DNA from 4 places in the Zoogloea sp. GDB6 genome. Region 4 is predicted to be linked to each of the others. Evidence: predicted binding sites of a transcription regulator. Region 4 holds the regulator's gene; each other region holds the start of a gene.
What was found. Region 4 encodes FNR, which switches genes on or off when oxygen is low (the NO sensors DNR and NnrR bind a similar motif). Its sites were predicted from a motif close to TTGANCTAGNTCAA; they were not measured.
Positions count from the first base shown of each region.

Region 1: a site for FNR is predicted at 1,437-1,450, ahead of nirJ (heme d1 biosynthesis radical SAM protein NirJ). Genes of this name have one in related genera too.
Region 2: a site for FNR is predicted at 3,394-3,407, ahead of ubiU (ubiquinone anaerobic biosynthesis protein UbiU). Genes of this name have one in related genera too.
Region 3: a site for FNR is predicted at 2,513-2,526, ahead of AC1PQG_RS12575 (DUF3079 domain-containing protein). Genes of this name have one in related genera too.

Region 1 is NZ_CM161497.1:5,476,227-5,482,126, reverse strand. It holds gene AC1PQG_RS25050 (ATP-binding domain-containing protein) at 1-1,281, opposite strand, end outside; gene nirJ (heme d1 biosynthesis radical SAM protein NirJ) at 1,507-2,700, shown strand; gene AC1PQG_RS25040 (cytochrome D1 domain-containing protein) at 2,866-4,422, shown strand; gene AC1PQG_RS25035 (DUF2249 domain-containing protein) at 4,549-4,785, shown strand; gene AC1PQG_RS25030 (Crp/Fnr family transcriptional regulator) at 4,802-5,497, opposite strand; gene AC1PQG_RS25025 (NnrS family protein) at 5,589-5,900, shown strand, end outside.
Region 2 is NZ_CM161497.1:225,440-231,339, forward strand. It holds gene AC1PQG_RS01030 (VanZ family protein) at 1-717, opposite strand, end outside; gene ubiT (ubiquinone anaerobic biosynthesis accessory factor UbiT) at 841-1,311, opposite strand; gene AC1PQG_RS01040 (U32 family peptidase) at 1,331-2,236, opposite strand; gene ubiU (ubiquinone anaerobic biosynthesis protein UbiU) at 2,320-3,333, opposite strand; gene AC1PQG_RS01050 (EAL domain-containing protein) at 3,646-5,900, shown strand, end outside.
Region 3 is NZ_CM161497.1:2,772,121-2,778,020, reverse strand. It holds gene AC1PQG_RS12585 (VIT1/CCC1 transporter family protein) at 1-997, shown strand, start outside; gene AC1PQG_RS12580 (MBL fold metallo-hydrolase RNA specificity domain-containing protein) at 1,066-2,478, shown strand; gene AC1PQG_RS12575 (DUF3079 domain-containing protein) at 2,581-2,790, shown strand; gene AC1PQG_RS12570 (PAS domain S-box protein) at 2,861-5,900, opposite strand, start outside.
Region 4 is NZ_CM161497.1:1,238,051-1,243,950, forward strand. It holds gene AC1PQG_RS05660 (bifunctional acetate--CoA ligase family protein/GNAT family N-acetyltransferase) at 1-1,108, opposite strand, end outside; tRNA gene AC1PQG_RS05665 (tRNA-Pro) at 1,461-1,537, shown strand; tRNA gene AC1PQG_RS05670 (tRNA-Arg) at 1,565-1,638, shown strand; tRNA gene AC1PQG_RS05675 (tRNA-His) at 1,687-1,762, shown strand; gene AC1PQG_RS05680 (chemotaxis protein) at 1,923-2,546, shown strand; gene AC1PQG_RS05685 (oxygen-binding di-iron domain-containing protein) at 2,554-3,294, shown strand; gene AC1PQG_RS05690 (SirB2 family protein) at 3,367-3,753, shown strand; gene fnr (fumarate/nitrate reduction transcriptional regulator Fnr) at 3,773-4,507, opposite strand; gene hemN (oxygen-independent coproporphyrinogen III oxidase) at 4,626-5,900, shown strand, end outside.

The sequences.
Region 1 (5,900 bases), 1.5 Mb from region 4:
GACTGCGCTGACCGAGCGGACCACCAGTTCGTCGGGCGTCGTGTAGGTCAGGATGTCGATGTCCGATCCGCTCAGCGGACTGCCGGCCTCGACCGGATGTTCCAGCGGCAACAACAGATTGAGGGACGCGAGGATGTCCTTCGGGCTGCGGTAATTGATGTCGGAACGCAGCGTTACCCAGCCCGGCAGCTGAACTTGCGGCAGGCCGTAGAGGTTCTGCATCGGATCTTCCAGCCACCAGGCCCGCCCGCCTGGGCGCAGGAAGCGCAGCAGGTTGTCGGCCCAGCGTGCATGGAAGTCCTGCCCTTCGTCGATGATGATCTCGTCGAAGCGATCCGCCTCATCCGGAACATGCTTGTCCAGAAAGCCTTCCAGCCGGGCGAAGGCGCCTTCACGACTGAAATCCGGCACTTCACCGGCCGCCTGGCAGACACGGTCGGCCAGTTGGTGATAGGTAAGGACCTGACCACCCGGCGGGGCGATCAACGCGATGTGATCGGCCAGCGGCCGGTTGTAGCAAACGTAGAGTGGCTTGCGCCCGGCGGCGAGCGCATCCCGATAGACCGCCATCGCCAGCTGGGTCTTGCCCGAGCCGGCAGTACCGATCACACGCAGGCGGAAGGGCTCGCACTCGATGCGCCGCGCCCACTCCGCCAGGCCACCGGCCAGCCGGGTATACAGTGCATGCGCCTCGCCGACGACCGCATGCACTTCCGGCACCAGTTGCAGTTCGTCGCCAAGGAAGCGATGCAGCTTGTCCTTATAAAGAACCGACTCCCCCCGCGCCGGCAGGATGGAGCGCACGGTGTGCGCCAGGTAATCCCGCTTGCCCGCATCGATGATGCGCGCCGGATCGATGCCCGCCGTGCCGGGCTGTTTCACGGTGTAGTCGGGGCAGAACAGCAGCGCATCGACCTGCGGCGATTCGATCCCGCAGATGGCCCTCAGACGCTGGGTCAGTGCATCGACAGTACGCGCGAGCTGTAGCGGCACGCTCTTGTCCTTCTGGGCATAGCGCTTCACCAGGCCTTCAGGCGTCTCGGCCAGGAAGCCGGATTTCTGCTCGATCAGCAGCAGCTTGCCGGTCGGCCCGACGATCGCGAAATCGATCTCGCCGACGATGGCGTAATTACCCTGCTGAACCCGCGTCCAGTGCACGCCGTGATAAACCGTGTAAGTGTCGTCCAACTCCGCGGCAAGAATAGCCAGGGTTTCAATTTCGCGCTGGGCGGCACCACTGGCCTTCAACTCGCGCCAGCCTTCGGGATGAATGACAGCCATGTCGGGGATTCTCGTGATCGGATCCGGTCTGGATCGCAACCCGGCCATTCTGTCAGCCCGGCCCACCGATTGTCATGCCGCCCGGCGCCGCGCACGCTGCTATATATATGTGAGGTCGCTGTCGTCACAGATCCGCCACCGCTGCAGATGCCCGGTTGATACCCATCAAGGCCGGGCGCCCCTCCCCACGGAGACAATGCCCAAAACCCTTCGGAAGGTGAGGCCATGTTCCGCATTTCGAGCTATATCCGAGAAATCACCACCCCCACGCCCCTGGGCCCACGCCGTGCGCCGCCGGGGCCGGTGGTCATCTGGAACCTGATTCGCCGCTGCAACCTGACCTGCAAGCACTGCTACTCGATCTCCGCCGACAAGGACTTCGCCGGCGAGCTCGACACGCCAGAGGTCTTCCGCGTGATGGACGAGCTGAAGGCCTTCCGCGTACCGGTGCTGATCCTCTCGGGCGGCGAACCCCTGCTGCGGCCGGACATCTTCGAGATCGCCGGCCGCGCCAAGGCGATGGGCTTCTACGTGGGCCTGTCATCCAACGGCACGCTGATCGACAAGGACAATATCGATGCGATCGCCGCCGCGGATTTCGACTACGTGGGTGTCAGCCTCGACGGCATCCGCGCGACCCACGACAAGTTCCGCCGCCTCGACGGCGCCTTCGAGCGTTCGCTGGCCGGCCTGCGCCTGTGCCGCGAACTCGGCGTGAAGGTCGGCGTGCGCTTCACGATGACCCAGGACAACGCCGCCGACCTGCCCGCCGTACTGCAACTGGTGGAGGACGAAGGCATCGACCGCTTCTACTTCTCGCACCTCAACTACGCCGGGCGCGGCAACAAGAACCGCGCCGACGACGCCCACCACATCCTCACCCGTAAGGCCATGGACCTGCTGTTCGACACCGCCTGGGATTGCGAACGGCGCGGCCTCGACAAGGACTTCACCACCGGCAACAACGACGCCGACGGCCCCTTCTTCCTGCACTGGGTGCAACAGCGCTTCCCGCAGCATGCAGCCCACGTGGAAGCCAAGCTGCGGCAATGGGGTGGCAACTCCAGCGGCGTCAACGTGGCCAACATCGACAACCTGGGCAACGTCCATCCCGACACCATGTGGTGGCACCACACCCTCGGCAATGTCCGCGAACGCAGCTTCGGCGACATCTGGACCGACCTGTCCGACCCGCTGATGGCCGGCCTCAAACAGTCGCCGCGGCCGGTCAAGGGGCGCTGCGCCGACTGCCGCTACCTGTCCATCTGCAACGGCAACACCCGCGTGCGGGCCCAGCAGCTGACCGGCGACCCATGGCAGGAAGACCCCGGCTGCTACCTCGACAACACCGAGATCGGCGTCGCCGACGGCGAGCGCCTGGAAGTGAAGCCATGGGTCCGGCTGCGCTCCGTCGCCTGAAACCGTAAGCCGTGGGGCGAGTTCATCCGCCCACAATCGGCTCAACAAAGTCCGCGGGCGGCTGGACTCACCCCGCTGGAAGCCCACCCGCAGGGAGCCGTTCCCAAGGACGGCCGCCCCAGGCCTGCACCGCACACCCTCTCCCCAAGCCAAGGGACCCGCACGATGAACCGCCTCTTTTCCGCCATCGCCCTTGCCGCTCTGGCCTTCACCGCCTTGCCGGCCCAGGCCGGCGCACCGGAACTCTTCGCCCAGCACTGCGCCATCTGCCATGGCACCAGCCGACTGGGCGCGATGGGGCCAGCCCTGTTGCCGGAGAGCCTTGAGCGCCTCAAGCGCAAGGACGCCGTCGCGACGATCCGTGACGGCCGCACCGCGACGCAGATGCCGCCCTTCTCGGCGGTGCTGTCCGCCGCCGACATCGACGCCCTCGCCGAATGGATCTACTCGCCGGTCAGCCCCGCCCCCACGTGGAGCGCCGCCGACATCCGCGCCTCACGCGTTGAGCCCTATCCGCCCGGCAGCCTGCCGGACGCCCGCCAGGGCGACGTGGCCAAGGCCGACCCGATGAACCTGTTCATCGTCGTCGAAGCCGGCGACCACCACGTCAGCGTGCTCGACGGCGACCGCATGGAGCGCATCTTCCGCTTTCCGTCCCGCTACGCGCTGCACGGCGGCCCCAAGTTCACGCCGGACGGGCGTTACGTATTCTTCGCATCCCGCGACGGCTGGGTCAGCAAGTTCGACATCTGGAACCTGAAGGTCGTCGCCGAGGTGCGTGCCGGCCTCAACACCCGCAACGCCGCCGTCTCCAGCGACGGGCGCTACGTGGCGGTGGCCAACTACCTGCCCGGCAACCTGGCCATCTTCGACGCCGACCTCAAGCTGCTCAAGCTCATCGACGGCCGCAACCTGAAGGGCGACGCCGCCTCGCGCATCTCGGCGGTATACGACGCCGCGCCGCGCAAGAGCTTCGTGGTCGGCCTGAAAGATCTGCCCGAGATCTGGGAAATTTCCTACGATCCGGCCGCCAAGCCCTTCCACGATGGCTACGTGCACGACTACAAGATGGGCGAGGCGATCGCCACGCCCGGCTACCTCAACCCGCGCCGCACACAACTGGAAGACCCCCTCGACGACTTCTTCTTCACTCAGGACTACACCAACGTGGTCGGCGCCAACCGGGACGGACACGGCAAAGTGGTCAATCTCGATGTCCGCCGGCCGATCAGCAACCTGGACCTGCCCGGCATGCCGCACCTGGGTTCCGGCATTTCCTGGCTACGGGATGGCCACCGTGTGGTGGCCAGCACCAACCTGAAGGACGCGCGAGTCAGCGTCATCGACATGCAGAACTGGCAGACCGTCGCCACCATCCCCACCCTGGGCCCCGGCTTCTTCCTGCGCAGTCACGAGAACAGCCCCTACGCGTGGGTCGACTCGATGATGAGCCCGACCGCCAGGGACACCCTGCAGGTCATCGACAAACAGAGCCTGCAGGTCGTCGCCCAGGTCCGCCCCGAACCGGGCAAGACCTTCGCCCATGTGGAATTCGACCGCAACGGCCGCTACGTGATCGCCAGCCTGATGGAGAAGGACGGCGCACTGATCTTCCTCGACGCGAAGACCTTCAAGGAGCTCAAGCGCCTGCCGGCCTCGAAGCCGATCGGCAAGTACAACCTGTTCAACAAGATCCAGCGCTCCGAGGGCACCAGCCACTAGGCGGGCCGGATCTCAGCCACACAGCCCCCCGCGAGCAATCCGTCGCTTGAGCGCGGTCAAGGCCCGCGCTTCCGGCAGGGGCCAATCTGTCATTGCCCCTGAGCAGCCCCAATCGGAGAAAACACCATGACCGATGCCCTGACCCCCGTCATCGTCGACGCCCGCGGCCTGATGCCGCCGGAGCCACTGAACCTGACCCTAGAAGCCCTCGACACCCTGCCGCCGGGCGGCGAGGTGATCCTGCTGATCTACCGGGAACCGACGCCGCTATACGACATCCTGCGGCGCAACGGCTACACCCATCGCACCGAGATGAACAGCGATGGCGAATTCGCGATCCACATCCGCCACGCCGCCCCCTGAGCGGCGGGCCGCAGCCTCAGTCGTGTTCGGCCAGGCGGGCGGCGTCGTGGATCACGATGTGCTTGCCCTGCACCGAGATCAGGCCGGCGTCGGACAACTCGTGGAAGATCCGCGACAGGGTTTCCGGCGTGAGGCTCAGGCGCGACGCGATCACCTGCTTGCTGGTCGGCAGCTCGACGCTGTGCGTGCCGTCCTTCGGCGCGCAGGGCGCGCTTTCGGCCAGTTGCAGCAGGTAGCCGATGACCCGCTGGGTGGACGAGCGCAGCGCGTAGGACTCCACGTCCCGCACCATGGTGTGCAGGCGGATCGACATGCCGGCCAGCAGCTTGCGCGCAAAGCGCGGGTCCTGCTCGATCTGGTCGAACACCGCCGACGCACCGATGTGCAGCACCAGCGTGTCGGCCAGCGCCTCACCGAGCACCGGATAAGGCTGGTCGAGGAACATCACCGCCTCGCCGAAGCTCTGCAGCGGCCCGAGGATCTCGACGACCTTCTCGTTGCCCTGGGCGGACGTGAAGGCCAGCTTGATCTGCCCCCACACGACCAGGAAGAAGCCCTTCGGCAGATCGCCACGCTGGAACAGACGATCGCCCTTCTGCAGGCGCTTCTCCCGCGTTACGGCAGCCAGGTGGGCCAGATCCTCCGGTGCCAGGGCGCTGAACAGGGGCATGCGGCTGAGCAAGCCGGGAATATCGATCTTGTCGGTGGACATGGCGCGGATTCTCGTGTTGGGCGAAATAGCAGCTACAGATTCTAACCTTCTCCGCCCCCCGGAAACCTCTGTACGGAGTCCTTACCCCTTTATGGATAAGCCCATCTCACTGCAAGCGCGCCCCACGGGTGCCGCGCCTCAACCCGCCGCCGAGCCGCCCGCTTCGGGTGCTGCGGTGCTCTTCGCTGCCCCCCACCGCGCCATGTTCCTGGCCGGCGCGGTGCAAACCCTGCTGGCCTTCGCACCGTGGGCCTGGGAGCTGCTGGCCCGCAACGGCCTGCTGCCAGCCCCCGCCTGGCCATGGCCGCCAGCCTGGGTGCATGGACTGTGGGCTGCCTACGGCATCTTCCCGTTCTTCGTGTTCGGCTTCCTGCTGACCGCCATGCCGCGCTGGCAGGGCATG
Region 2 (5,900 bases), 1.0 Mb from region 4:
GCCGAGGAGCACCAGCGTGGCCAGCGGCCATGGGCTGAAGCGGCGCATCATGCAACTGGTGGTGAGGCCGACGGCGAGCAACTGGCTGGTGGCGATGGCGGCTTCCACCTTGACGAAGCGGGTCGGGTTGAATTGCAGCGGGGTCGGTAGATCGAACAGGCGGCGCAGGTCGCCGGTGGCGAACAGCAGGCTTTCGGGAGTCAGCAGGGTGAGCAGCCACAGGCCCATCAGCACCAGCCCGATCTCGCCGGCGTGGCCGGGGACGATGCGCCGCTGGCGCCAGCGGGTGAGGCCGCTGTCGGGGGCGAACAGGCGCTCGCCCCAGCGCGCGCCGGCCAGCGCGCCGAGGATGCCGCCGATGGTATTGCAGCCCACGTCCACGTTGGACGAGACACGGGTGGGCAGGAAGTTCTGCAGGGTTTCCACCGACAGGCTCAGGCTGGCGGTGAGCAGGATCGCCAGCAGCACCGCCAGCGCGCGGGGCAGGCGGCCCAGCGCCGGCACCAGCGCGAAGCTGAAGGGCACGATGCCGATGACGTTCACCACCAGGTCTACCCAGCTGTAGTAGCGCGGCCACGGGGCGGACAGGAAGTCGAAGAGCGGTAGGCCGGGGTCTCGCCAGCCGGTGAAGGGATGCAGGCAGGCGTAAACGATCAGTATCCCGATGGCGGCGGCGAAGTAGGCTGCGAGCGGAGAACTGTGGCGTGGCGAAGGCATCGGGCTGGCTGGAGAAGCGCGTCAGGCTTCATTCTAGCCGCGGACACGGGTTTGGGGCGGGACCCGCGCCACGCCGTGGCCGGGAGGTGGATTCGGGATGAGGGGCCGCCCGCTGCTACTGCCTCAGGCCGGCTGGGTCGGCGCGCGCTTGCCGAAGCCGGGTCGGAAGGCTGCGAGGCGTGCCAGCAGCGCATCCCAGTCCACCGCGTCGAGGGTGTTCTTGACCAGCAGGCCGAGGTCGGTCTCGCCTTCCATCAGCAGGCGGCGGCTGAAGAACAGGGTATCCGGGTCCTCCTCGCGCAGGGCGAGGGCCAGGTAGTCGCGGGTGGTGGCGGAGATGGTCAGGTCCGGCTGGCGCGGGTCGAACAGCGGGCGGAAGCCCCGCGCCGTGAAGGTGAAGCGCAGCGCCAGGCCGGCGTCGGTGACCTTGAGGAGCAGGCGCTTGCCGGTCAGTGGCTCCAGCGTGTCGCGCGGCAGGATGCGGTCGAGAGCCAGGTTGAGGGCGCCGACCAGCGCCAGCGTCGGCGGCAGCTGGGGCAGGCGGGCGCCGATGCTGGCAATTGGCTTGGGCAGGGTGAAGGCGGGCAGTTTCATGGTCGGGCGCTCCGGAGGATCAGGCGGTGACGAGTTGTTCGACGCCGGGCCGGCCGTGCCAGAAGCCGTTGCACGGCGCTTCCGGCAGCAGCGGGCGGGCGTTGCGCAGGGCCTCGGCGGGCTGAAGCTGGCCGGCCAGGGCCTGGCGGAACAGGTCGATGACCTCGGCGGTGTGTTCGCCCTGGGGGCTGATGCGCAGGATATCGAGGCCGTCGGCCTGCACGGCAGGCAGGTCGCCGAGCAGGGTGTGCACATGGGCGGACTGGGTCTGGATGCCGTTGAGGGTCAGGAAGGGTTCGCCTTCGCGGGTCTTCAGCGGAATGCCGTCGGCGAACTGCAGGCAGCGGAACTCGCAGGTGTCCTTCTGCAAATTGTAGTGGCGGGCGGTGAAACAGCGCGCCGAGAAGGCCAGCGGCAGGCGGCCGTGGGCGAAGACCTCCACTTCCATCGGCTGGCCGAGGCCGCCGCGCAGCTCGGCGATCTGCTGGCGCGACATCTCCGGCGGGGCGACCCAGCGGCTGGCGCCGAGCTCGGCGAACATGCCCAGGGTGGCCGGGTTGAAGATGTTCAGCGTGGGGCCGGCGATCCAGTCCGCCACCGGCGCGTCGCCGCCGGTGAGCAGGCGCACTGCGCCCATGTCGTTGGCCTCGACGCGGAAGTGCCCGTTGGTGACGATGCGGCGCAGGGTCTTGAGGTCGGATTCGGATTCCACCAGCACCTGGCTGGACAGCACGACTTCCTTGCCGGCGGCGGCGAGGATGTCGGCTACTTCGAGCCAGTCGCTGAGGCGCAGTTCGTGGCGGCGGGAGCACACCGTCTCGCCGAGATAGACGATATCCACCGGCGCGTCGGCCATGTCGGCGTAGAAGGCCAGCGTGGCCTGGCGGGGCCAGTAGTAGAGCAGGGGACCGAGGGCGAGTTTCATCGCATTCCAGTAAGGCGAAAGGCCGCCCCGGGCTTCGCTGGCCCCTTCCCGGGGCCCGGCGCGGAGCGGCAGGTTTGGGAGGCTTACTTCCAGGGGCGGTAGTAGGCGCCGAGGGTGTGGCTCTGGCCTTCGGACACCTTGTTGAGTTCGGCCATCCACGCCGCCTCGACGCGGAAGGGCGCGGTGTCGGCCTGCAGCCGGTCGATGGCGGCGCGCCATACCTTGGTGACCTGGGTCACGTAGGCGGGGCTGCGCTGGCGGCCTTCGATCTTGATCGCGCGAACGCCGACGCGGGCCAGCTCGGGCAGTAGTTCCAACGTATTGAGGCTGGTGGGCTCCTCGATGGCGTAGTAGGTCTCGCCGTTTACGTCGAAGCGGCCCTTGCACAGGGTCGGGTAGCCGGCCCGCTCGCCGTCGGCGAAGCGGTCGATGAGGATGCCGTTGAGGCGGGTTTCCATGCCCTTCGGGGTCTGCTCCCAGCGCACGTGCTTGCCCGGCGAGCAGGCGCCGTTGCAGTTGGGGGATTCTCCGGTGGCGTAGGCCGACAGCGCGCAGCGCCCCTCTACCATCACGCACAATCCGCCGAAGCCGAACACCTCGATCTCCACCGGGGTGTTGGCAATCACGTGCTCCACCTGGGCCAGGGACAGCACCCGCGGCAGCACGGCGCGCGAAATACCGAAACGTTCGTAGTAGAAATTGATGGCGTCGTAGCTGGTGGCCGAGCCTTGCACTGACAGGTGCAGGCGCAACTGCGGGTGAGTCTTGCGCGCGTAGGCCATCAGGCCGGGGTCGGCGAGGATCAGCGCGTCGATGCCGCAGTCGGCTGCGCGGTCGATGGCGCGGGTCCAGCTGGGCCAGTTGTCGGTCTGCGGGTAGGTGTTGAGGGCCAGCAGCACCTTGCGGCCGCGGTCGTGGGCGTAGCGCACGCCTTCAGCCATCGACTTGTCGTCGAAATTGAGGCCGGTGAAGTTGCGGGCATTGGTGGCGTCCTTGAAGCCTAGATAGACGCAATCGGCGCCGTTGTCGATGGCGGTCTTGAGGGCGGGCAGGCTGCCGGCGGGGCAGACCAGTTCGATCGGATGCGGGGGAGTCATGGGTTCCGGGCGGCGAAAAATGACGCCGGCCGACTATAGGCGCCCCTCGTCGGGCGAACCTTGACCGCGGTCAACGGGGCGCCGGGTCGAGACCGGAGCGGGGAAGGCCATTTGCCAAATGTGTCGGGCGGTTTCGGGACATGGGCATTTCTTGCACGCTGGCGCATACTTGCCCGCGAGGAAGGTTATTGGTTTGGCTTATGACTTCGTCCGTGCCCGTGTCGCGCTGTCGCTTCCTGTCGTTGATTGCCAGCGAGCCCATCATCGGGGGTTACCGCCCTGCATGATGTGCATGTCGAAGGGCATGCGCCGATGAGCGGCGCCCGTTTCCTGTCCCTGCGCTGGCGTCTGCTTGGCCCCTTGCTGGCCCTGTGGGCGATGGGGATGGGGTTGCTGGTCAGCGTTCTGTACTCGGGGATCGTGGAGCGCTTCCAGATCCTCGTCGAGCAGCGCGCCGAGGCGACCGTGTCGGCCGTCCATGCCGCAGCGGAGACCACCCAGGATTCCACCGATCTGCGCCGGCTCGTGTCTGCGCTGGGGGCTGCGCGGGACGTGCAGCGCCTGGTGCTGGTGGCGGGTGAGCCGGGCCGCGTCATCGCCGCCAGTGACCACGACTGGATCGATCTGCCGTTGACGGCGCTGCCCGACCGGGCGCTGGCGGCCAGTCTCGGCAGTGTGCAGGCGTCCCGTCACGGCGCGCGGGTGCTGGATTCGAGCCGTCGCAGCCTGGATGTGTTGGAACCGGTGCTGCTGCTCGGCGCCGGGGGCGATAGCGGCCGCCTGGACGACGGCATACTGTTCCTGCGCCTCGATGCGGGCAGCCTGTGGCAGGCCGCCGAGGAGACGGCGCTGCACCTGTCCGTCGGGCTGGGGGCGGTGCTGAGCCTGGTGGCCGGCCTGATCTATCTGTTGCTGTCCCGCTACGTGCTGCGTCCGGCCGAGGCCATCCGTGCGGCCCTGGGGCGCCGCCGGGCGCCCGGCGGCGAGGATGCCGAGATCCGCATGCCGGTGGTGCGCCGGGACGAACTCGGGGAACTGGCCGAAACCCTCGACGAAACCCTGTCTGCGCTGCGTGCCCGCAACCGTGATATCGAGCGCTTGCAGCGCCTGCACCACGCCTTGTCGGTGACCAACAAGGCGATCGTGCATGCCCGTGATGCGGATGCGCTGCTGCCCCAGGTATGCCGTATCGCGGTTGAATTCGGCGAGCTGGACCTGGCCTGGATCGGCTTCCCCGAGATCGAGGGCAGCGTCCTCAAGCCGGTGGCCATGTACGGCAAGTGCCGCGACGGTGGCACGGATCTGGGCTGTCTGCCCACGCACCGTGTTCCGGCCGAGGCGCTGATCGTCAATGATCCGGCTCTGCCCGACATGGTGGAGGCGTGCCCGGACGGCCTTGGGCGCGACAAGGCGGCCGGTTCCTTTGCCCTGTTCCCGATCCGTGACAGCGGTGGGCCGGACGGGGCACTGGTGCTGTGCAAGGCCGAGAAGCACTTTTTCGATGCGCAGACGGTGGCCCTGCTCGACGAGATGAGCACCGACATCGGCTTCGCCCTCCGCAATTACCGTCGCGACGAGACGCTGCGGCTGGCGGCGAAGGTCTTCGAGAACAACTCGGAAGGCATCGTCATCATCGATCCCGAGCGGCGGGTGGTGATGACCAACCGGGCCTTCACCGCGCTCACCGGCATTGCCGGGCAGGATGTGCGCGGACGGCCTCTGGTGCTGTTCGATCCGCAGAAGCATCCGCGCGGCTTCGCCAGCCGCATCCGCGCCGTAGCGCTGCAGGACGGCCTGTGGCAGGGCGAGGTGTGGATACGCCGGGCCAGCGGCGAGAGCTTCCCCGCCGACATGTCGATCAGCGTCGTGCGGGCCCCCGATGGTCCGGCCTTCCACTACGTCGGGGTGTTCTCCGACATCAGTCGGCGCAAGGCCGATGAGGCGCGCATCCGTTTTCTGGCCAACCACGATTTCCTCACCGGCCTGCCATCGCGGGCTGCGCTGCAGCCGACCATGGCGCACGCCGTGGAGGACGCGAGGCGGGATGGGCGGCGGATCGGGCTGTGCTTCCTGGACCTCGACCGCTTCAAGAACATCAACGACACCCTCGGCCATCACGTCGGCGACCAGCTGCTGGTGGAGGTCGCCCAGCGCCTGACCTCGGTACTGCGTGAAGGGGAGTGCGTGCTGCGCCACGGTGGCGACGAGTTCGTCGTGGTGGTGCCCGAGCAAGGCGGCCCGGCGGATCTCCAGGCCTCGGGGGAGCGCCTGCTGGCGGCCCTGGATGAACCTTTCCGCCTGGCCGGATGTGAGTTCAGCTTGTCCACCAGTGTCGGCGTGGCCATCTATCCGGATCACGGTGAGGACGCGGAGATCCTGCTCGACCGGGCCGACATGGCGATGTACAAGGCCAAGGAAGAGGGGCGTAACGGCGTGCAGTTCTTCACCGAGAGCATGGCCACCGCGACCAGCGAACGGTTGTCCATCGAGCACGCGCTACGCCGGGCGCTGGAGCGCGGCGAGCTGGCGCTGAACTACCAGCCGGTGGTGGCAGTCGACGGTCGGCT
Region 3 (5,900 bases), 1.5 Mb from region 4:
CCAGCAACTCTCCCAGGCCGAGTTGAGCCATGCAGCCCATTGGCGCGGCAAGCTCGATGAAGCAGGAGTCGGCGTCGAAGCCCATGCGCCAGGGCTGCGCACGCGGATGCTGGTGTGGCTGGCCCGGCACTTCGGGCCGCACTTCGTGTTGCCGGCCCTGGCGACGGCGGAATTTGCCGACCGCGACAAGTATGCCGGCCAGCCCGATGCGGAGGCCTTGTCCGGGGAGGAACGCTCCCACGCGGCGATCATCGAGGCGGTGAATCGGAGGGGCGGGCATGTCGGCGCCGATATCGCGCGGGCCGAGCGTTGGCATGGGCGTGGCTCGGGCAACGAGTTGCGTGCAGCAGTGCTCGGTGCCAACGACGGCTTGGTGTCCAGTCTGTGCCTGGTGATGGGGGTTGCCGGCGCGGGAGCGTCCCCCAACACCATTCTGCTGACCGGTCTGGCCGGCCTCATCGCGGGGGCTGTCTCGATGGCGCTGGGGGAATGGTTGTCGGTGACGAATGCCCGCGAATTCGCGTCCACCCGTGTGGCGCAAGAGCGTCAGGAGCTGGAGGAAAACCCGGAGGCCGAGCGCAAGGAACTGGCGCTGATCTTCCAGGCCAAGGGTCTGGCCCGTGACGATGCCCAGCGGGTGGCACGAGACATGATGCGTGACCGGGATACTGCGCTCGATACGCTGGTGCGGGAGGAGCTCGGTATCGATCCCGCCGAGATGGGCGGCAACCCGTGGAGCGCCGCGGCGGTGTCGTTTGCGTTGTTTGCGGCCGGTGCGATCTTTCCGGTGTTGCCGTATTTCTTTACCGGCGGCCCGCCGGGCTTGGCCTGGAGCCTGTCTCTCAGTACGGCTGGCCTGGGCGGGATAGGGCTGGCGACATCTCTATTCAGCGGGCGAAGCCCCGGGTATTCGGCGGCGCGGCAGATCCTGATCGGTGCGGCGGCGGCCGGCGTCACCTATGGCAGCGGGGCGCTGATCGGCGTGTCCATCGGCTGAAAGGCCCGTCCAGCCTTGCGTTCGGATGGACGGAGGTTCATGCTGAACGCGAAAGGAGGCGGTCAAAAATGCGTATCAGTTTCTTTGGCGCGGCCGGTGAAGTGACCGGCTCGTGCTCCCTGGTAGAAACCGGCGACGTACGTTTCCTCGTCGATTGCGGAATGTTCCAGGGTGGTGGCGAGGCCCGCTTGAAGAACCAGCGTGCGCTGGATTTCGGCTTTGATGTCCGCAAGATCGACTTCGTGCTGTTGACCCATGCCCATATCGACCACTCCGGGCTGTTGCCGCGCCTGGCAGTGCTGGGTTTCCGTGGCCCGATCTATGCGACACCGGCGACCATAGACCTGCTCGAAGTGCTGCTGCTCGACAGCGCCCATATCCAGGAAAAGGAATCCGAGTGGCAGCTGCGTCACCAGCGACGCAGCGGCAAGAACGGGCGAGGCGTGCATCCGCCGCTGTATACCGTGGCCCAGGCCCAGGCGACCTTGCCGCTGCTGCGACCAGCGGCTTACGGCAAGCCCATCCAGCCGGCCGAAAGCATACAGGTGTGTTTCCATGATGCGGGCCATATCCTCGGTTCGGCCTGGCTGGAAGTCACCGTTGGAGGAGAGGGCAAGCCGCGCAAGCTGGTGTTCTCGGGCGACCTGGGCATGCGCGACCGGCCGGTCCTGAACGATCCCGAGCCCGTTGTGCCGACCGCCGATGTGCTGCTCATCGAATCGACCTATGGCGACCGTCTGCACCGGCCCCTGCAGGAAACGGAAGACGAGATCGTCGCGGCCTTCGGCCGGACCCACGCCTGTCATGGCAACCTGATCATTCCGTCTTTCGCGGTCGGGCGTACCCAGGAGATCATCTACATCCTGGCGGATCTGGTGCGCCGGGAACGGTTGCCGCCACAAAAGGTGTATGTGGATTCGCCGATGGCCAACGAGGCTACCCGCATCACGTTGGCCCATCCCGCGCTGCTCGACGATGAGACCCATGAACTGACCGCCTGGCTGCGGGAGCACCCGGACAGGATGAAGGTGGAGTTCGTCGCGGACGTCGAGGCGTCCCGCGCCCTCAACGAAGTCCGCAGCGGTGCGGTGATCATCTCTGCCAGCGGCATGTGCGAGGCAGGGCGTATCAAGTACCACCTGCGCGAGAACCTGCCGCGCAGCGAGTGCAGCGTGCTGATCGCCGGCTTTCAGGCCGCCGGAACGCTGGGCCGACGATTGGTGGATGGGGCACGGCTGGTGCATATCTTTGGTGAGGCTGTGCCGGTGCGGGCGCGTATCTACACGGTGGGTGGCCTCTCGGCCCATGCGGACCAGGCCGGGCTCATCGGCTGGCTGAAGGGCTTCCATGCGCCGCCGCGCCACACCTTCGTGGTTCATGGCGAGGCCGATGCGGCTGCCCATTTTGCCGAGGCGATCGGGGCGCAGCTGGGGTGGCGCGATGTGCATGTGGCGCAGCAAGGGGAAAGCGTAAACCTTTGAGTGGAGGAGAGTGGCGGTGCCATCGCTCGTCTTCTTGCTCAGGATCAAAGTTAGCAAGAAATAGCCGAGTAAACTGCTCAACAATATGTATGAGGAGCAGTGATGGCGAAGAAATTTCCGCTGCACCCGGCCCATCCGGAGCGCATCTGCTGGGGCTGCGACAAATACTGCCCGGCGGACTCCCTGGCCTGCGGTAATGGATCGGGGCGCACCCTGCATCCGGCCGAGATGCTCGGCGACGACTGGTATTGCCATGGGGACTGGGGTTTGGATGATCCCGATGACGCCATCGCCGTGAAGAAGGCCGACTAGGAACCGCGCATCTATACGTGCAGCGCCGTCTCGCCGGTGGGGGAGGTCGTCGCTGGGGATAGCCTCGGGGCTATTCCGCGAGGGCCTGCAGTAGATCGAGCGCGGGTTTGAAACGCAGGCCTTCCACCGCTGTTGCGACGGGTTCGATCGCGGCAGCGCCAAAACGTGCCACCAGTCCGGCATGCAGGGCTTCGAACTCGCTGAGTGCGGCGAAGTCGTTGCTTCGGAGGGATGCCGTCAGGTGGGACAGGGCATCATCAGTAATCGGCGCGACGTTGTCAGCGGCCGCCGTCGCGGGAGGCGGTGATAGCCAGGGTTTGGCTGAGCGGAACAGGTGCGTCAGGGCGGCGTCAAGCTGAAGCAGGTCTGCCTCGCCAGCCGCTGCGTTACCGCCCTCGTAAGCGGTTTCGAGCCGCGCGGCGAACTCCGCGACTGCCACGGCCGACAGGTTGCCGGCGCCGCCTCGCAGCTTGTGCATGCGTTGCCGTGCCGTATCGAGATCGTGGTGTGCGAGCATCGTGCGGATTTCATCGACGACGTTGAAGAACTCGTCGCGCAGTCGCGTCAGCGCCGACAGGAACAGCGCACGGTCCCCGAGCAGGCGTCGACTGACTGCTGCGGTATCGATGCCAGCGATGTCCGGAAACGAGTTCGTCGCTTTCACCGGTGCTTGAAGTACAGCGGCTGAGCCGGTCTTGATTGCGTGGCTTGCCCAGCGATGGGCGGTGGCGACCAGGGTGTCGAGTTCGAAGGGTTTGGTGAGGAAGTCGTTCATGCCTGCGTGTATGGCGCGTTCCCGCTGGCTCGGCAGGGCGCCGGCCGTCAGCGCGATGATGGGGAGCGCAGCCAGTGCGGGTATGGACCGGATCGCCTGCGTCGCGTCGATGCCGTTCAGCTCGGGCATCTGCACGTCCATCAGGACCAGATCGAAGGCATCCGGCGCCGCACTGAGCTTGGCGATGGCCGCCCGGCCGCTTTCCGCGACCGTGCAGTGGGCCCCCTCCAGTTCAAGCAGACGGCGGGCAATGTCCAGGTTGACGGGGCTGTCGTCCACGACCAGCACCCGCAGGCAGGCGAGCCGCGGACCTTCGCTGTCGGTCAGCTTGGCCGGCAATTCCTGAACCGTTGTACCGTCTATTTCGAAAGGCACGGTAAACCAGAACTCGCTTCCTTCCCCCAGACGACTGTCCACACCCATCTGTCCGCCCATCAATGTCACCAGCCGCTGGCAGATCGCCAGCCCGAGGCCGGTGCCGCCGTAACGGCGCTGGGTCGACTCGTCGGCCTGCACAAAGGCGTCGAAGACCCGCTCCCGTTGCTCGGGGGCAAGGCCGATGCCGGTATCGCGAACCGCGAAACGCAGGGTGATCCAGCCGGCTTCCTCGCTGAGTGCCTGCACGGAGACCGCCACATGGCCTTCCGACGTGAATTTGAGCGCATTGCCGGTAAGGTTGTAGAGCACCTGGCTAACCCGCTGGGCATCGCCGATCAGTGTGGCGGCGACTTCCGGCAGGGGCGCCCACTCCAATGCGATGCCCTTGGCGGCCGCCACCGGGGAGAGCACGTCCACCAGATTGCTGATCACGTTGTGGAGCACGAAGGGGCTGTGCTCCAGCTCGAAGTGACCGGCTTCGATCTTCGACAGATCGAGTACATCGTTGATCTGCTCCAGCAGTCCACGCCCGGCTGTGCGCAGATTGCGGACCAGATAGCGCTGATCGTCGTCGAGGGTGCCGCGCTCGAGGATCTGCACGGTACCCAGAATGGCATTGAGCGGCGTGCGGATCTCGTGACTCATGGTGGCCAGAAAGGCGCTCTTGGCGGCACTGGCCTGTTCGGCGGTCTCCTTGGCGGCCTGCAGCTCGCGCTGGCGCTCGGACAGCTCCGCAGTGCGTGCCTCGACTTCCCGCGCCAGGTCCTGGTTGTAGTTGATCAGGCGCTGCCGGCTGTCCTCCAGCGCCGTCTCGGCGGCCTTGCGGGCCGTGATGTCCTCGATCGCGCCGGTCACATAGCTGACGGAGCCGTCGGCATCAAGGACGGTGGATGCGGTGATGTGTACCCAGGCGATCTGTCCATCCTTGCGGATGAAGCGCTTCTCTGCGTCGTAGAGATGTCTGCCAGCCAGCAGGCGGGCGATCCGCTCGCGGTCTGCCGGTAGATCATCCGGATGAGTGATGTCCATGGGCCCCATACCGTTGAGCAGCTCATCCCGGCTGTAGCCGGTGATCTGGCAGTAGCGTTCGTTGACATCCAGATAGCGGCCGCGGGCGTCGAGCTGGCCGGCCCCGACTGCCATGTTCTCGAAGAAGCTGCGGAATCGCGCTTCGCTTTCCCGCAATTCCTCTTCGTGCAGCCTCCGTTCCGTGACGTCGAGCACGACACCGCTGATGCGAAGCGGGGCATGCCCCAGTTCTTCTCGCGAGGCGTGCCCGGAAGCTGCCAGCCAGTGCAGCGAACCGTCAGGCCACACGACCCGGTATTCGCATCGGTATACCGTGCCGTTCGAGATGGCGTCGCCCAGGGCGGCCTGCATGATCTCCCTGTCCTCGGGATGGATGCGGCGGACGACATCCTCTAGCGGCATGCTGTTGCGGGGTTCGATGCCGAAGAGCTCCAGACAACGGGCCGACGCCACCACCATATTGGTCCCTATTTCAAGGCTCCAGGTACCGAGGTCGGCGCCGGCAATGGCCAGCGTCAGTGCGTTATCCCGTTCGATGACCAGCTCTTCAAGTTGCGCGCGGTGTTCGCGCAATGCGGCCTGGCTGGCCTGCCGGCGGCTGTTCTCGCGCCACAGCAGCAAGAAGATCGCGAGTAAGGTGAGGATGCCGAAGATGCCCCCTCGGATCAGGGGTGTGAGGGCGTGGCCGGCGGTCTGCTCCTTGGCTTCCTGGCGTTGCCGGAGCAGGCGTTTTTCTTCGTCCAGGATGTCACTGACAGCCAGCTGTATGTCGTCCATGTGGCCTTCGCGCCAGAAATCCCGGAGAGATGCCTGGCCGGCTTCGGTACCCAGTTTCTGGCGCTGGGCGATGGTGAGGTCCATGCCCGCCAGCTTTTCTGTAAGCGGGATTTCCAGTTCCTGCAGCCGCCGTTGCTGGGCTGGATTGTCG
Region 4 (5,900 bases):
TGTCGAGAGTCTTGCTGTAACGCTCCGGGTCGGCGTCACCGATGATGTCCACCGGATTGCAGTGGGACCAGTTGGCCGGCAGGATTTCGTTGAGCTTGGCAATCGTGCCATCGGACAGCGTGGCCAGCGGGATGCGCAGGTCGGCGGCGCGGTCGGCGGCCATCACGCCGGGGCCACCGCCGTTGGTGATCACGGCCAGGCGGTTGCCGCGCGGGCGGAAGTGGGAGAACAGCGCGTTGGCGGCGGCGAACAACTGGCCCATGTTGTACAGGCGGATCACGCCGGCGCGGCGCAGGGCGGCGTCGAACACCGCGTCCTCGCCGACCGTGGCGCCGGAGTGCAGCAGCGCGGCGTGGGAGCCGGCCGGGTGGCGACCGACCTTGATCAGCAGCACCGGCTTGACGCGGGCAGCGGCGCGCAGCGCACTGACGAAGCGGCGCGCGTCCTTGATGCCTTCTACATATAGGAAGATGCTCTCGGTGCGGGCGTCCGAAACCATGAATTCGAGGACCTCACCGAAGTCGATGTTGACCGAGGTGCCGAGGGATACGACGGACGAGAAGCCGACGTTGTTGGGCCGCGCCCAGTCGAGAATCGCTGAACAGAGTGCGCCGGACTGGGAGATCAGGCCGATCGACCCCTTGATGGCGCCGCCGTGGGCGAAGCTGGCGTTGAGGCCGAGTTCGGGGCGCAGCACGCCCAGACAGTTGGGGCCGAGCAGGCGGATGCGGTGGCGGCGGGCGTTTTCGACCGTGTTCTTCTCGAGCATGCGGCCACGCGGCCCGGCGTCGGAGAAGCCTGACGGCAGCACCACCACGGATTTGCAGCCGGCGCGCCCACAGGCGTCGACGATGGCCGGCACGCGGTCGGCCTTGGTGGTGATGACGGCCAGGTCGAGGCGCTGGGGGATGTCCTCGACGCTCTTGTAACAGGGGACGCCCAGCACTTGGTCGTACTTGGGATTGACGGTGAACAGCTTGCCCTTGAAGCCGGCCTCCAGCATGTTGCGGACGAGGATGTTGCCGAGGGACAGCTCTCTTTCGCTGGCGCCGATGATGGCCACGGAGCGGGGCTCGAAGAGGGGCGTGAGGTAGTGCTGTTCGTTCATGATGGGTACTCGGGTGAGTGCGAATCGTGCGGCTATTGGGTTGCCGTTGCCACGGGGCTTCGGGGCGTCTGGGGCCGGGCCGGATTTTACCCTGCGAGGGGGATCCTGGTATTGGTAATCCTACTGATTTATTGCGTTGCACAACGAAAGCTGTGATCTAGGTCAATTTGTGTGAATTCAATTTGTTGCGCGCATGCAACGCTTACCCGGAAGGCATGCGTTCGGGTGGGCGCGCGAGGAGGTGATGCATCGTGACCTGAAGCGTCCCGCAGGCACGAATTTCGTCGAACATGAAAATTCGTGCCAATTTTATTTGACGAGCTTTCGATTGGTGTGTAATATTCGCGGCTCTCGGGGTGTAGCGCAGTCCGGTAGCGCGCTTGCTTTGGGAGCAAGATGTCGGGAGTTCGAATCTCTCCACCCCGACCAAAGCTTGACCCGGGTGCCCACGGCGAACTGCCCGTAGCTCAACTGGATAGAGCACCGGCCTTCTAAGCCGGGGGTTACAGGTTCGATTCCTGTCGGGCAGGCTCTTTAAAAGGTTCTAGATCGGCGATTTCGATCGGCGGTCATCAGTGGCGGCATTAGCTCAGTTGGTAGAGCACTGGATTGTGATTCCAGGTGTCACCGGTTCGAAACCGGTATGTCGCCCCAAGTACAAGAAAACCCGCTGATTCGTCAGCGGGTTTTCTCGTTTACGGCACCGGCGGCGTGACGTTGGGGTGGTGCCGTCTTTTCCGCATCGAATGGCTCAAGCCGATTGCATCTTCGCCGTTAATCAGCCACCACTGTTTGCCTGCTCCAGAGAGTCCACATGAATGCGCCAGAACCGAATTTTCACGGGATTGCTCCGCGGACCGGCGAGCTTGCCCGTATCGTCCGGGTCAATGAGGAGATCAAGGCCATCGTGGCGACGGCCTTTCGCATCAATCTGATGGCCCTCAATGCGATCTTTCTCGCCAAGCGGGCGGGTAATGCGGCGCTCGGATTCGGTGTGCTGTCCAACGAGTTGCGGCGCTTCGCCCAGGATTTGACCCGCCACATGGCATCCCTGAGGGAAATGACTTCCGGCTCGGTCGGGAGTGTCACCGGTGTCGTGCAGCAGCAGCGCATTGCAGCGATTCTGGCGGAGGCCTTGAGGCTCAGCGGTGAGGGCGTGCCGGGTGCGCGGGAGGCTCGCAGGCGTGGCGCCACGCGGCTTGCTGAACAGCAGGTGCGCCTGCGTTCCCTCGATCTGCGTTTGCGCGCGGCGGTCGAGGAAACCCAGCAATTGGTCGAACTGGGCGGTGTGCTGGCTCGTTCGGCGAAGATCGAGGCGGCCTATGGCGGCAGCTTCAGTGCGGCATTGATGCAGGTCTCGACGGATTTTGCCGAGGTGATCGCGCAGATCAAGCGATCCCTCGAAGTTCTCGGCAAGGAACGCCTCGTAAAGGATTAGGAAACCCATGAAACAGGCCCATTGCATCTACCAAGACGAGGAACATCGCTGGCTGGCGATCGCGCGGGATACCACCAAGCCTGGTTACATCATCGATACTAATGAATATGTGGTCGTTCACGGGGAGGAGGCCCTGCTGTGCGATCCGGGTGGGATCGAGATCTTTCCGTCGGTATTCTCCGCGTTGTCGGCGGAGTGCGATCCGACACGCCTGGCGGGTATCTTCGCGTCCCATCAGGATCCGGACATCATTTCCTCGCTGGCCTTGTGGCTGGAGTTCAAGCCCGACCTGAAGTGCTATACGAGTTGGTTGTGGCAGAGTTTTCTGCCCCATTTCGGCGGGCAGGATTCGACCTTCGTGCCGATCCCCGATTCGGGCATGACGATCCGTCTCGATGGTCTTGAGCTGCAGGCGATTCCGGCCCATTACCTGCACTCGTCGGGCAATTTCCATCTGTACGATCCAAAGGCCAAGATCCTGTTCTCGGGCGATGTCGGTGCAGCTCTGTTGCCGGCGGATCATAACGAGCTGTATGTGCAGGACTTCTCCCGCCACATCCGCCATGCGGAAGGTTTTCACAAGCGCTGGATGGGCTCGGACCGGGCCAAGCGCGACTGGTGCGAGCGCGTCTCCCGCCTGGAGATCGACATGCTGGTGCCGCAGCATGGGGCCATTTACCAGGGGGCGGACGTGCAGCGATTCATTAACTGGTTCGCTGCACTGGAAGTGGGCGTGCTGCGCAGCTAAAGTGTCGCGGCCCCGTTCTTGCGGGGCCCGCCGGCAGCCCGGAGCTTTGCCGCGGAACGATGGAGGCGCGGCATGTATCTGGCTCTCAAGCATTTCCACATCACCTGCGTGGTGCTCAGCGGTTGCGGCTTCGCATTGCGGGGCTGGTGGTCGTTCAGCGGCTCGCCGCTATTGCGGGCGCGTCTGACCCGGGTGCTGCCCCATGTCGTCGATTCCTGCCTGCTGGGTAGTGCGCTCGGCCTGGCCTGGATGTCTGCCCAATACCCCTTTGTGCATGCCTGGTTGACGGCCAAGGTGCTGGGCTTGCTCGTCTATATCGGGCTGGGGAGTGTTGCGCTGAAGGCGGCGCGACCGCGTGCGCAACGCGCCGCGGCCTACGTGGGCGCGCTGGCGACGCTGTCGTGGATCGTGTCGGTGGCGGTCAGCAAGGATCCGCTCGGCTGGCTGGCCTGGCTGTGAGGCCGGGTGCCGGCGGTGCTCAGGCGGCGTGGTGGTTGAGCAGGCGCTTCAGGCCCGGCGTGTCGAGAATGCGGATGTGCTTCTGCTGGACGGCGACCAGGCCTTCTTCCTGGAAGCGGGAGAAGGCGCGGGATACCGTCTCGAGCTTGAGGCCCAGGTAGGAGCCGATCTCGTCGCGGGTCATGCGCAGGTGGAATTCCGACGGCGAGAAGCCCCGTGCAGTGAAGCGCTGGGACATGTTCAGCAGAAAGGCCGCCAGCCGCTCTTCTGCGCGCATCGAGCCGAGCAGCATCATCACGCCGTGGTCGCGGACGATCTCGCGGCTCATGATCTTGTGGAACTGGTGCTGCAGGCTCTCTACTTCCCGTGACAGCTCTTCGAGCCGGTTGAAGGGGATTACGCAGACTTCGCTGTCTTCCAATGCGATGGCGTTGCAGGAATGGTGCTCGGTGCTGATGCCGTCTAGGCCCAAGACTTCGCCGGTCATCTGGAAGCCGGTCACCTGGTCGCGGCCGTCCTCAAGGATCACGTCGGTCTTGAACGAGCCGGCGCGGATTGCGTAGATCGCCTCGAAGTTGTCGCCGGAGCGGTAGAGGTGCTGCTGCCGCTTGATCTTGCGGCGGCTGCCGACGAGCTCGTCGAGCTGGTCGATCTCATTGGGGTCGAGGCCGAAGGGAAGACACAATTCCCGCAGGTTGCACTGGGAACACGCGACCTTGATGTCCACGACCGTCACCGGAATCACCGATTTCATCTGCACGCGCAATCACCTGAACTGGATGGTTTTACCAACGTTTGGAGCCCTTTGATCCACGTCAATACTGTTTTGGATCGATTCTGCGATTGTTCAGCGCAACCAACAGAAGTGCACCATGAACACGACACAAAAAGACCTGATATTCGATCCCGAGCTCATTCGCAAGTTTGATGTGAATGGCCCGAGGTATACGTCGTACCCGACCGCTGACCGCTTCGTCGAGGCGTTCAACTCCGATGCCCTGGAGCACTGGCTCGGGAGGCGCACTGTCGGCGGAATCGGCAAACCGCTCTCATTATACTTCCACATCCCCTTCTGCAATACGATCTGCTACTACTGCGCGTGCAACAAGATCATCACCAAGGATCACGGTCGCTCCGCCAAGTATCTGGATTATCTCGAAAAGGAAGTGGACATGCAGGCGGCCAAGCTCGACGGGCCGCGGGAAGTGCTGCAATTGCACCTGGGCGGCGGCACGCCGACCTTCCTGTCCCACGACGAACTGCGCCGCCTGATGGGCATGGTCCGCAAGCACTTCACGCTGGTGCCGGACGGTGAGTATTCCATCGAGGTGGACCCGCGCAAGGTGGACGAAGCCACCGTTGCGTTGCTGGCCGAGCTCGGCTTCAACCGCATGAGCGTCGGCATTCAGGATTTCAATCCGGACGTGCAGAAGGCGGTCAACCGCGTCCAGAGCGAGGAAGAAACCAAGCTGGTGATCGACGCGGCGCGGGCCCATGGCTTCAAGTCGGTCAGCGTGGACCTGATCTACGGCCTGCCCAAGCAGAACGTGATCAGCTTCAACCGCACCCTCGAGCAGATTCTGGCGCTGTCGCCGGATCGCCTGTCGATCTACAACTACGCGCACCTGCCGAGCTTGTTCAAGCCCCAGCGCCGCATCATCGACGCGCAGCTGCCGTCCGGCGAGACCAAGCTGCAGATCCTGCAGCTGGCGATCCGCCGCCTGACCGAGGCGGGCTACGTGTATATCGGCATGGACCACTTCGCCAAGCCGGACGACGAGCTGACCACGGCTCAGCGCCAGGGGCGCCTGCACCGCAACTTCCAGGGTTACTCCACCTACGCGGAGTGCGATCTGCTGGCCTTCGGCGTGTCGGCGATCGGCAAGGTCGGCCCGACCTACGCGCAGAACGTGAAGACCCTCGACGAGTACTACGACATCATCGACACTGGCCGCCTGCCGGTGCTGCGCGGCATCGAGCTGACGCCGGACGACCTGCTGCGGCGGGCGATCATCCAGGCGCTGATGTGCCACTTCGAGCTGTCCATAGAGTCCATCGAGATTGCTCACTTGATCGACTTCAACAAGTATTTCGCCGCAGAACTCGCCGACTTGCGCGAGATGGAGAAGGGCGGCTTGCTGAAGATC